DNA from 4 places in the Fusobacterium ulcerans genome. Region 3 is predicted to be linked to each of the others. Evidence: riboswitches for the same ligand, from Rfam matches in the RefSeq annotation. Region 3 holds a riboswitch; each other region holds the start of a gene.

Region 1 (3,221 bases), 730 kb from region 3:
AGTAGCAACAATTCCACCATTTAATACAGGGATACTAACAATAGCTACTTCTTTTCCTACAATCGGCATTACTAGAAAAACTGCAATACAAGTTATTACCATTCCTATGAAAGCCATTAAAACAGTTTTCCACTCTTCGATTAACTGTTTTACATTTACCATACTTCCCATATGGAATACAAGTATAGGACTTGCTAATGTTGCAACTTTATCTAATTGTGCTTTTGCAATTAGATCAGAAGGTATTACCCCAGTCATAAATAGGATAAGGAATCCCATCAATGCAATAAATACTGATGAAAGTTTAGCTTTAGTTGCAACACCTAGAATATCCCCGATTGCAAATAAGCCGGCTACGATACTAAGCATCAAAAATTTTTCCATTTCTACTTCCCCCTTGTAGATTTATTAATACTTTTATAAAAAAGTATTTACTAAGATATACCTTGAAAAATAGATTTTTACAAATATAATTTCTATATCGTAATAATACATCTCTTATATTTTTCGTATACAATATATTATTTTTGGTATACAATACTTGCATGTAATAAAAAATTGGTGTAAACTTTCTATAAAATAAAAAAAGAACGGATCAATTTTTCCATTCTTTTTTTATTTTAAATAGATATTTTATCAAAAGTCTTTACAACATACTCTGCTGCATTATCTAAATGCTCTCCTAAAGCAGCATATATTTTATCATCATTTTTTTCTTTTAGCGCCTCTATTATTTTTTCATGTTCATCTACTGTTTCCTGCATATTGGGGTTTGTTTTCTTAAATATATTCATATAGAAAGACAGTTCAGAAAGTATTTTTAAGGAAAGTTCTTTCTTAGAAAGAGAATAAAGATAATTATCAAATTCTTCCAATGTTTCTGAAAATTTTGCAAGATTGTTGCTGTTATTATATTTTTGACTTTTTGCAACTATCTTTTCAACTTTTTTAATGTGTTTATCTGTCATTATCTCTTTTATTTCTTTATATATAATATATTCAAGTTCTAATCTTATTTCGTATATTTCTTTTACTTTTTCTGAGTCAAACTTCTTTAGAAATACACCTTTAAAAGGTATTCTCTCTATTATCCCCATCATTTCCAATTTGCTTAAAGCTTCTCTCAAAGGTGTTCTGCTTATATTATATCTGATGGAATATTCATTTTCATTTATTTTTTCCCCGAATTTTATATTACCATTTATAATATCATTTTTTAATGCTTCAAATACAAGTGTTCTCCTGTCCATAACTTCTATAGCGTTTTCTTTCATATGTTACACTCCTTAATAAAAATTTACCAAAAAATTGATTACCCCATAATAATTTTATCACACTTTTTCTTTTTAATCTAGGATTTCAAATTAATTTCTACTAAAAAAATAGATAATAATAAAAAACTTTTATTCTTCTACAATTTTTCTATATATTAATAATATAAATAATATATTTTACAAAAAAAATTATCTATTATATACTCAGGTCTACAATAAATAATTTTTTAGATAGAGGCGCAAAAGACATCAGTATAATCATTTACATCTGGCAGATATTAAAAATGATTTGAAAGGGGATTTTGCCGAAATAGAAATATAAATGCCAAAGTATTTTTATTGGGAGTATGGATAACATCTATACTACTGTCATTATTTTTCATTAATGGAGTGCTGTCTTTAGAAATTTTTTAATCAATATTATTTTGGTAAATAAAAAATTTTTAATCACAGTCTATAATTTTTAGCTGTGATTTTTTTATTTCATTCTTCTGAAAAATAACTTTTTAGGTAATTTACCCGTTTTTTTAATATTGAAACAAATCAAAAAAAATTAAAATAATACATTTGAATCAAAAAAAGTATTGACAAATCAACAATTATACTTTAAACTTTGTTTAAGAAATCGTATACAATATTCTAAATTTTAAAAAGTTGTATACAATCTTTAAAGGACGTATATTAAATTAAAATGGGGGGTTATCTTTATGGAAAACCAAGCAAAAAAAGTTTCATCTGGTCAAGCTATGCTTATTCTCGTTATTTCTATACTTGTTATCATATTAGGAATAAAAGTAGTTAAAGCACCTACTGCTATTATCTTGTTATTTGGAGGAGTTATAACTGTTATAATTTCTACTATCTTTGGGATCGAATATTCTAACATTCAAAGTGATATAGTGAAAACTATAACTACTATGGCTGTTCCTATCCTTATTGTACTATCTGTTGGAGTTTTAGTTGGAGCATGGATGATTTCTGGAACTGTTCCTCTTATGATTTACTACGGAATGAAAGTGCTAAGCCCTAGTCTTTTCTTAGTAATGGTATGTATAATCTGTACATTGATGTCTGTTATGGCAGGAACATCTTGGGGAACTATCAGTACTGTTGGTATTGCTTTTATGGGAGTTGCTGTTGGACTTGGTATTTCTTTACCAATGACTGCTGGAGCTGTTGTAAGTGGAGCTATCTTTGGAGACAAACTTTCTCCTCTGTCTGACTCTACTGTATTATCAGCAGCAGTTTGTGAAGTTAATCTTCTAGAAGCAATAAAGCACTCTTTTAAAACAACTTTACCTGCATTTATAATTGCTTTGATCATGTACTTTGTTGTTGGTCTTCAATATAAAGATGGTGTTATTGGTGGAGAAAGTTATGATCTTATCATGGGAACTTTAGAAAAAACTTTCACACTTAATCCTTTATTATTGATTCCACCTGTATTAGTTCTAGTGCTTATCATTATGAAAAAGCCTACACTGCCTGTATTTACTATTGGAATTATTGCTGGATGTGTTCTGGCTATGGTATTCCAAGGAACTACATTAAATCAAGTAGCTGGTGCTCTTTCTAGCGGATATACTAGTAAAACTGGTGTAGCTATTGTTGATAAAATGCTTGTTAGAGGTGGATTGAACAGTATGCTTGGTACAGTTGCTCTTCTTATAGCTTCTGCAATATTCGGAGCTCCATTGAGAACAGCTGGAGTTGTAGATATTCTTCTTGAAAAAATAACTAATATTGCTAAAACTGGTAAATCAATGATGGTTGGAGTATTTGTTTTACACTCTTTATTCTTCACAATTACTGGAAGCTACTATGTAACTTACTCAGTTCTTGGACAAATGGTAAGAGGATTATTTGATTCTTATGGATTAAAAAGAAAGAACCTTGCTAGAATACTTTTAGATACAGGTACTGGATTTGCACCTATCGTTCCATGGA
Region 2 (3,221 bases), 840 kb from region 3:
CATATAATTATTCTGTCAACAAATATTTTGTAAAACAAATTAAAAAATAAATTTATAGTTGTCATAAAATAAATAAAAAGGTATAATTTAATATAGTGTTTTGGGAAAGAGGTGCATAAATTATGAATAAAGAGTCATCTATAGGGATTTTTGATTCAGGAATAGGTGGATTGACTATTTTAAAAAAGATAAGAGAATTACTTCCAAGAGAAAATATAATTTATTATGGAGACTGGAAAAATAATCCATATAGCGAGAAGAGCAAAGAAGATATACAAAATCTTAGTGCGAAAATAATGGATTTTCTTATCAGAAATAACTGCAAGGCTGTAGTTATTGGGTGCAGCATATTTTCAGCAGCTTCTTTAGATTTTTTGAAAGCTCAATACAAGATCCCAATAATAGGAATGATAGAGGGTGGAGTGAAGTCTGCTATTCTTGAAAGCAAACAGAAAAAGATAGCTGTTATGGGTTCAGCTTTTACAATAAAATCTAATGTATATGAAAAGAGCATAAAAGAAATAAATCCAGAGATAACAGTATATCAAATTTCATGTAAAGCATTATGTACAATGTTGGAAAAGGGCTGGGAAAATTATTCTGATAGAATAGAAGTACTTGAAAGTTATTTATGCCAGATACCAGATACAGCAGATACATTGATTTTAGGAGGAACACATTATCCTTTTATTTTAAATGATATAAAAAAATTCTTCAATAAAAAGATAGTTGATTCATCTGTTGAGAGTGCAATAGAATTATTTAGAATTTTAGGTCAGGAAGATTTGCTAAGAGAGGGATATAAAAAAGGAAGGATAGAATTTTACATTAATGGAGATAAAGAAATTTTCAAAGATGTAGCTGAAAAATTATTTGAAAAAGAAGAGATAACAAATATGTTTTCATTATATTGATAAAAAATAAAGAATAAAGATAGAGAAATAAAGAATAATATATTTTTCTATCTTTATTTTTTTATTGAAAAATATATATAAAATATATTGTACAAAATTTGGAGGATAGAGTATACTCAAACCTATAATATTGATTTAGATAGAGGTGCAGAAAACAAAAGTATAACTATTTAGTCTGGCAGACGATTTGAGATAGTTAGAAAGGGAATTTTGCCGAAACGAGAGAGAAGCCGAGCTCTTTTGTTGGGAGTATAGAGAATATCTATATTACTGTCATTGATTACCAATGGAGTGCTATCTGTGGGAAAGATAATTTTGATGGTATTATTTTATTTATGAATAATATTATTTTTATGATTGCATTTATCACAGTTTGGCATAACTGTGATTTTTTTTATTTAAAAAAAAGAATCATAAGTTAAATAAATGAATATATTTTATTTTGTTTATATAGATTTTTCACATGAATAACAATATCTTATTTGTATATATGCTATAAATTTATTTTGGAGTATATATAAGAATGATATTGAAGATATAGAAAACAAATATTTGTTTTTTATTTTAATATGGAGTATATAAAGAAGTATAAAATATTTTATTAAAAATACAAAAATATTTTAAAACGGGAGGAAGAAAGATTATGATTAATGGAATTTGGTGTGGACTTATTGTTATTGGAGTAATAGTTTCTATGTTTACTGGAAAGATTCAGGCAGTTACTGATTCGGCGATATCTTCAGCAGGAACAGCAGTAGAGATATCAATAGGGCTGGTAGGGGTAATGGCATTATGGCTAGGTCTTATGAAAATAGCTGAAGAAGCAGGAATGGTAAGAGCAATGGGAAGAGCGATGAAGCCTCTTATGATAAGATTGTTCCCAGAGGTACCAGCAGATCACCCAGCTATGGGAAGTATGGTAGCGAATATGGCAGCCAACTTCTTCGGATTAGGAAATGCAGCAACACCATTAGGAATAAAAGCTATGCAGGAACTACAGGATTTGAATACTAATAAAGATGAGGCATCAAATGCAATGGTAATGTTTTTGGCAATAAATACTTCATCTGTAACTCTTATTTCTTCAAGTGTAATAGCATACAGAACGGCAGCAGGTTCAGCAAATGCAGCAGAAGTTATAGCACCTACAATAGTGGCAACACTAGTATCAACAGCTGTAGGAATAATAGCTTGTAAAGTTCTGCAAAAGTTACCATCATTTAAAAGAGAAGAAATCTAAGAAATAAAACAGATGAGGGAGGAATAGAAAATGTTTGTAATGATAATGAATCAAATATCACTTTTTGCAATACCAATGATAATATTTATAATAGTAGGATATGCATTCTTTGTGAAGAAGGTAAAAGTATATGAGGTTTTCTGTGAAGGAGCGAAGGAAGGATTTACAACAGCAATAAGAATAATTCCATTTCTAGTGGCAATGCTTGTAGCAATAGGAATATTCAGAAGCTCAGGATGTATAGATATAATGATGAAAGTATTGGATCCAATATTCTCAATGATAGGAATGCCGGGAGAAGTACTGCCAATGGCAATAATGAGACCACTATCTGGGGGAGGAGCAACAGGAATAATGAATGATTTACTGTTGACATATGGACCAGATTCACTAATAGGAAGAATAGCTTCAACAATGATGGGATCAACAGAAACAACATTCTATGTACTTGCAGTATATTTTGGAGCAGTGAGTATAAGAAAAACAAGACATGCAGTAGCAGCTGGGCTTTTAGCAGATGTGGCTGGATTATTAACAGCAGTATGGATTTGTAATATAATGTTCAGATAAAATTTTGAGGTGGTAATGTGTTAGGTAAAAAACTTAAAAAAGGAGATACTTTAGGTATCATAGCACCAGCGAGTTTTACTTCTATGGAAAATGTAGAAAGTGCTAAAAATAATCTTGAAAAAATGGGATTTAAAGTTGTACTTGGAGAGAGTACAAAAAGCAGATGGTATTCATATGCTGGACCTGAAGAAGTGAGAGTAAAAGATATAAATGATTTTTTTGCTGATTCTAATATAGATGGAATAATCTGTATGAGAGGAGGATATGGATGCAACAGACTTGTTGAAATGGTAGATTATTCAGTTATTGAAAAAAATCCTAAAGTTTTTATTGGATATAGCGATATAACTACTCTGCATATGGCGATCTTCCAAAAGACAGGGCTTGTAACATTCCATGGACCTATGGCTGTAAGTAATTTCTCAGGAGAATATAATCAAGATACTTACAGAAGCTTTGAAGAAGTACTTATGAATGATAACGATGAAATAGTATTA
Region 3 (3,221 bases):
ACTACTCTCTGTAAGTTCTTCCACTGTATATTCTTTACTTTTAAATATCACTTTATTTCCTGCACTTCTCTTTGATGCAAAAAGATAAAGTTCTGTTATATCAAAATCTCTTTCTTCCAATACTTTTAAAAATGTTCCCCCTACTAATCCAGTAGCCCCTACTATAGCTATTCTCATCATTTCCTCCTAAAGTCCAAATTCTACAGCAGCTGACTCTACCGCTCTATTTATTAAATTTCTGTCTACACTGCATGATATACTTATTTCAGAAGTAGTCACCTGATAAAATTCCACTCCAGCACTGCTCAATGCTGAGAAAAATCTTCCTGCTATTCCTGAATTATTTATCATTCCAATTCCCACAACTGATATCATTCCTAAATTATCCTGATACTCTATCTCAATTTCTGGGTATCTGTTTCTTATCTGCTCTACTACCTGATCCAACAGATATTTTTCTCCAAGAGTGCAGCTGAATGATATATCTGTCTTTCTATCTCTGCTTATATTTTGAGTGATCATATTTATATTCAGTCCGCAATTATTTATTGTAGAAAATATCTCTGCTATCTTCTCTGCTGAGTAATCTATATTTGAGATTGTTGTTACAATTATTTCATTTGCTATGCTAAGTCCAGTTACTAATTTTTCTTCTAAAGCACTATTTTTTTCCATGATATATGTTCCTCCTGTTTCACTTAAACTTCTTCCTACAAAAATTGGTATATTAAATTTTTTCCCTAATTCCACTGCTCTTGTTTCCATTACTCCTGCACCAAGGTGTGCCATCTCCATCATCTCCTCATATGAAATTTTATCCAGTAATTTTGCATCTCTATATCTTCTGGGATCTACACTGTATATCCCTTCCACATCTGTATATATTCTGCATTCACACCCTAGAGCAGCTGCCAGAGCCACAGCACTTGTGTCTGACCCTCCTCTCCCTAGAGTTGTTATATCTCCATCGTCATTAACTCCCTGAAAGCCAGTTACTATGACAATCTTCCCATCTTTCAGATGATTTTCTATTCTCTCTACATCTATACTTTTTATCTTACTCTTTGTATGAATCCCCATAGTTTTTACATTTGCCTGAGATCCAGTAAGTGATACTGCCTTTTCTCCTTCTGCATTCAATGCTATAGATAAAAGCGTCACTGTCTGCTGTTCTCCAGTTGATAGTAGAGAATCAAGTTCTCTCTGATCAGGATTTGAAGAAATTTCATTAGCCATCTTTATTAAAGCATCTGTTGTCTTTCCCATTGCTGAAGCAACAACAACGATTTCATCATACTTTTCCCTCTTCAGCTTACTGATATATCCAGAAATCGCTTTTATTTTTTCTATCGTTGCTACACTTGAACCACCATACTTTAATACTACTCTCATAAAAAAATCTCCTTTAAAAAATATTTTGTAATAAAAAAAACCAGCAGATTGCAGTCCGCTGGTCGATATTCATCACAAAAAAATTAAAATAAGGCTACTATTAAAATTTTCCATTAGAAAAAAGACTCAACAGAAAGCACAACATTGGTTCCCCAATGACAGTTATACAGATGTTATCTGCATTCCAAAAATCAATTTGTCAGCCTCACAAAATCGAAATTTCGGCAATCTCCCCTTTCACTGTGTTTCATAGCTGGCTAGCTCCACATAGTTACTCTTGTTGATTGCTCCTCAATCTGTTTATTTATTTAAGTGAGATTTTACAACACAATTTAAAAATTTAATAATTCAAAAAATATATATAAAGAGTATAAAAAATATATTATTATTTTTTCCTAAATTGCTATATACTTCTTTAAATATAACTTAAATAATTTGATAGAGGTGCAGAGAACATCAGTAAAAATACTTAGTCTGGCAAACTGTGAGGTATTTTGAAAGGGAACTTTGCCGAAATGAAGGTATCAAGCCCTGATATTTTTGTTGGCAGTATGGAAAATATTTATACTGTTGTCATTGATTTTTATCAATGGAGTGCTGTCTGGAAATAGATTTTTTTTGATGCTTTTTGTTGTCAAAAATTTTTATCACAGCTCTCATAGCTGTGATTTTTTTATTACATAACTTGGAGGTTAGGAAATGAATTTGAAAAATATTTTTTTTGATGGTATAGAAAATTCTGAACAATGGTTCATAAGTGTGAGAAGAGAGCTTCATGAGCATCCTGAACTGGACTTTGATCTGCCGGAAACTACTGGTATAATATGCAGATATCTTGATGAAATTGGAATTCCATACAAGACAGGTATCGGAAAAAGTGGTATAGTTGCTGATCTTACAGGGAAAAACAGTAATATTACCATAGCATTGAGAGCTGATATTGATGCTCTTCCAATTCTCGAAAATACAGGTTGTGAATATTCATCAAAAAACACTGGAAAAATGCATGCATGCAGTCATGATGTTCATACATCCATTCTTTTAGGTACTGCTAAAATTTTAGCTGATAAAAAAGAAGAACTTCCATGTAATGTGAGATTTATATTCCAGCCTGCTGAGGAAACTACTGGAGGAGCTGTTCCAATGATAGAAGATGGTGTACTTGAAGGGGTAAATTGTATATTTGGACTCCATGTAGATCCTTCTACAGAATCAGGGAAAATAGCTGTTAAATATGGAGCAATGAATGCCTCGGCTACAGATGTAAATATTAAAATTACAGGAAAAAGCTGTCATGGTGCATATCCAAGTGGAGGAGTAGATGCAGTAGTTACAGCTGCTTATGTCATTACAGCATTGCAGAGTATTGTGAGCCGAAATATTGATTCAAGAGATTCTCTTGTATTGACTTTTGGAACTATGCAGAGTGGTACAAAAGAAAATATTGTAGCTCAGGAAGCTTTTTGCTGTGGTACTATGAGAAGTCTTTCAAACTCTGTAAGAGATAAGGCTAAAAAAAGAGTAAATACTATAGTTGAATTGGTAAGTGCTGCCTATGAAGCTAAAGGAGAGGTTTTCTATCGTGACAGTTACAATGCTCTTATTAACCACAATGAGTATATTGATTTGGTTAAATCTAATGGTGAAAATATTCTTGGAATAGACAAGGTAAAAGTAAAAGAACTTCCTGATATGGGAGTAGAGGACTTTGCATATTTCCTTGAAAAAATTCCTGGTGCTTTTTTTAATTTAGGCGTTGGAAACAGAGAGAAGAAAATCACTGCTCCTCTTCATAATGATAAGTTTAATATTGATGAGTCAGCTTTAAT
Region 4 (3,221 bases), 760 kb from region 3:
AAGAGTTAAGAAAAACGATTGAAATTTGTCTAGAACAAATGAGAACATTGACAGGTTTGAAACTTCAAAAAGGATATGAAAATATGGTAGTAATAGATAATGTGTCAATGAATAAAAAGGATAACTTTCTAAAAATATTTCTAATGATGAATATTTTTGGAATAGTAGCAGGAATTTTTGCTGTTATGCTGTGTGAATTTTCGAAGAAATATAATCAGAGAAAATTAAAAACAAAAATAAAATAGTAAATATAGTTGTATAATACTTGGTGTTGATACTAAAAGGGTATCAACATTTTTTTATTAAAAAATTTTTAAACTTAAAAAGGCTGCCATATAGACAGCCCCTTTATATATGTTAAATATTAAAAAGGTCCATAATTAATTGCCACTGCTATAACCATAAATACAACTTGCAGCAGGAACATAAATAGAAATAATGGTGTAATAAATCTATACCATTTCTCTATTGGAAGGCTCATAAGTCCACATACAGTGGCTGCTGATGTAGGCCAGAACATATTTGAGAATCCATCTCCAAACTGGAATGCAAGTACAGCTGTCTGTCTTGTAAGTCCAATGGCATCTGCAAGAGGAGCCATGATAGGCATAGATGTAGCTGCCTGTCCTGAACCAGATGGAATAAAGAAATTGATAAAGTTTTGTACAACAACCATTCCAATAGCTGCAACAGTTTTTGGCATAGTAGCAAGAGTATTAGCCATAAAGTTAATGATTGTATCAATTATATGACCGTTTTCCATTACTATAGTAAGTGATCTTGCTACTCCAACTGCCAAAGCTCCAAAGATAACATCAGAAACTGATTCTATAAAAAGAGAAGCAATCTGGCTGAAGTTGTATCCACCAACAAGTCCAGTTATCATCATCATAATAAAGAACAGAGTTGAAAGTTCGTTTAGATACCATCCAAGCTGGCTTGTACCATATACTAACAAAACTATTGTTACAACAAAAAGCATCATGATAAGTTTATGTTTTCCATTGAATGGAAGTTTTTCCATCTCTTCACGATTCATACCATTTGAAAAATTAAATTTAACATCTTTAACTATAGATAATTCAGGATGACGTCTTACTTTTCTTGCATAAAGCATAAGATAGATAATAGCAGCTCCTTGAAAAACTATAAAACATATGATTCTCAATCCTATTCCAGAACCTATTGGAAGTTCAGCTATTCCTTGAGCTATTCCAATAGTGAAAGGATTAAGTGTAGCAGCAGCAAATCCAGTAGCTGTACCAAGGATAACAGCTGCTCCTCCAACTAGAGCATCATATCCTAGAGCTACAGATATTCCCATGAATGCAGGAAGCAGACCATAAGTTTCTTCATAAAGACCAAAAGTAGATCCACAGATTCCAAATACTATCATGAAGATAGGGAAAATCATAGTTTCTTTACCATGAAATTTTTTGATAAGAGAACCAAGAGAACCATAAAAAGCTCCTGTTTTTATCAAAAGATATACAAAACCATAAGCAAAAAAGATAAAGAATATGATATCAGCAGTAGAAACAAGCCCTTCTACAACTGCCATAAACATATGGAAAGGAGATACAGGAGTCTGCTCAATATATTTGAATGATCCCTGAACAACCATAGTTCTATTTAAAACTGGATCTACAGCCCTTTCGTAAGTACCTGCTGGTATGATATAAGTTAAAACAGTTAAAATAACAAGAATGATTCCAATTATCACATAAGTATGTGGTATTGTAAGTTTTCTTCTAGTAGTGTTTTCTGACATTTTTTCCTCCCTCAAGATAATTTTAATATATAAAAACATGTTTTTGATATTTTTATAAAATAAAAAAGTCACAGCTCAGAACACTAAACTGTGACAAAACAACTTAATTATATGCAAAGCAAAAAATGCACATAGATCAGAATCACAGATAGCACTCCATTGAAGTAATCAATGACAGTAGTACAGATATTATCTATACTCCCAACAAAAAAGCTTCAGCATTCTTTTTCATTTCGGCAGAATTCCCTTTCAGATCACCTCACTGTTTGCTAAACTAAATGATCCTACTGATGTTTTCTGCGCCTCTATCTTTCTTTTTAATTTTATAAGGCTGATTATACGTCAACATACATAAAAAGTAAAATATAATAAATGAATCAATTATATTTTTTTTATAAATATAAAAAATGGACATAATAAAATCAATAGTTATTCTTTAATAACCAGAAATTAACTTCTTTTTAATTTTTTAAAATCTTCTTTTACAACTTTTAATAATTCAGGTTCACAATAAAGTTCCAAAGCAGTTCCAGTCATAGCTTTTACAGATTTGTGAAGTTTATCATATGCTTCTTCTGAATTTACATATTTTAAATATGCCTCATCATGAACAAAGCATACTTCATCAATATCAAGAGCTAACTCTGTATACATAGTAGGACAGACCTGACTTACATTTCCTATATCAGATGAACCACTGGCTCCATGTTTCTCATCTAAAAAATTACTTACTCCAACTTCTATAAGATTTTTTCTCATTAAATCCTGTAGAGATGGAAGATTTAATAAATTATCAAATGAATTTTCATACTTTTCATATTTCAAAACAGCACCTGTCATAAACTCTGCACCTTTTGCACAGTTTATTACTTTCTGAGTAAGAGTATTTAAATAAGCTCTGTCATTTGATCTGATATGAAATTTACATTCAGCAAAATCAGGAACAGTATTAGGGGCATCTCCTCCGCTTGTGATAATACCATGAATTCTTGAATCAGAAGTTATATGCTGTCTCAAGCAGTTTATACCGCTATACATCAACTGAACAGCATCTAAAGCATTTATTCCTTCATCAGGATGAGCAGCAGCGTGGGCAGCTTTACCTGTAAACTGGAATTTTATGCAGTCAATAGCCAGAGTTTTACAACTAAGATTATTATTAGCTTCCAAATGCATTTGAAGAACAACATCAATATCATCAAAAGCATTTTGCTCAACCATGTTTACTTTTCCACCTAAAGTCTCTTCAGCTGGAGTTCCAATTAAAATTACTTTACCTTTGAAATTATTTTTAAATTTTGATAAAACCAGAGCAGCTCCATAAGTTCCAGCAGCTATCCAGTTATGTCCGCAAGCATGTCCAGGAACTTTATCAGGTCCATATCCAGGAAGGGCATCATACTCAGCAAGAAAAGCTATGCTAGGTCCATTGTTATCTCCATATTCAGCT

Evidence for each region. A riboswitch is a leader RNA that binds a small molecule or an ion and turns the genes downstream of it on or off. The one in region 3 is predicted to bind lysine.
Region 1: it holds a riboswitch for lysine, as region 3 does, so the genes downstream of both, nhaC (Na+/H+ antiporter NhaC) here and C4N20_RS04155 (aspartate kinase) in region 3, are expected to answer to the same signal.
Region 2: it holds a riboswitch for lysine, as region 3 does, so the genes downstream of both, C4N20_RS16595 (nucleoside recognition domain-containing protein) here and C4N20_RS04155 (aspartate kinase) in region 3, are expected to answer to the same signal.
Region 4: it holds a riboswitch for lysine, as region 3 does, so the genes downstream of both, C4N20_RS00810 (YfcC family protein) here and C4N20_RS04155 (aspartate kinase) in region 3, are expected to answer to the same signal.

What each region holds. Positions count from the first base shown of each region.
Region 1 is NZ_CP028105.1:185,984-189,204, forward strand. It holds gene C4N20_RS00885 (hypothetical protein) at 1-384, opposite strand, end outside; gene C4N20_RS00890 (GntR family transcriptional regulator) at 621-1,274, opposite strand; lysine riboswitch at 1,499-1,678, shown strand; gene nhaC (Na+/H+ antiporter NhaC) at 1,982-3,221, shown strand, end outside.
Region 2 is NZ_CP028105.1:81,269-84,489, reverse strand. It holds gene murI (glutamate racemase) at 123-914, shown strand; lysine riboswitch at 1,047-1,219, shown strand; gene C4N20_RS16595 (nucleoside recognition domain-containing protein) at 1,558-2,154, shown strand; gene C4N20_RS16590 (spore maturation protein) at 2,185-2,724, shown strand; gene C4N20_RS00470 (S66 peptidase family protein) at 2,742-3,221, shown strand, end outside.
Region 3 is NZ_CP028105.1:918,047-921,267, forward strand. It holds gene C4N20_RS04150 (aspartate-semialdehyde dehydrogenase) at 1-177, opposite strand, end outside; gene C4N20_RS04155 (aspartate kinase) at 187-1,392, opposite strand; lysine riboswitch at 1,519-1,695, opposite strand; lysine riboswitch at 1,824-2,000, shown strand; gene C4N20_RS04160 (M20 metallopeptidase family protein) at 2,092-3,221, shown strand, end outside.
Region 4 is NZ_CP028105.1:161,926-165,146, reverse strand. It holds gene C4N20_RS00815 (hypothetical protein) at 1-245, shown strand, start outside; gene C4N20_RS00810 (YfcC family protein) at 365-1,771, opposite strand; lysine riboswitch at 1,913-2,087, opposite strand; gene C4N20_RS00805 (M20 family metallopeptidase) at 2,222-3,221, opposite strand, start outside.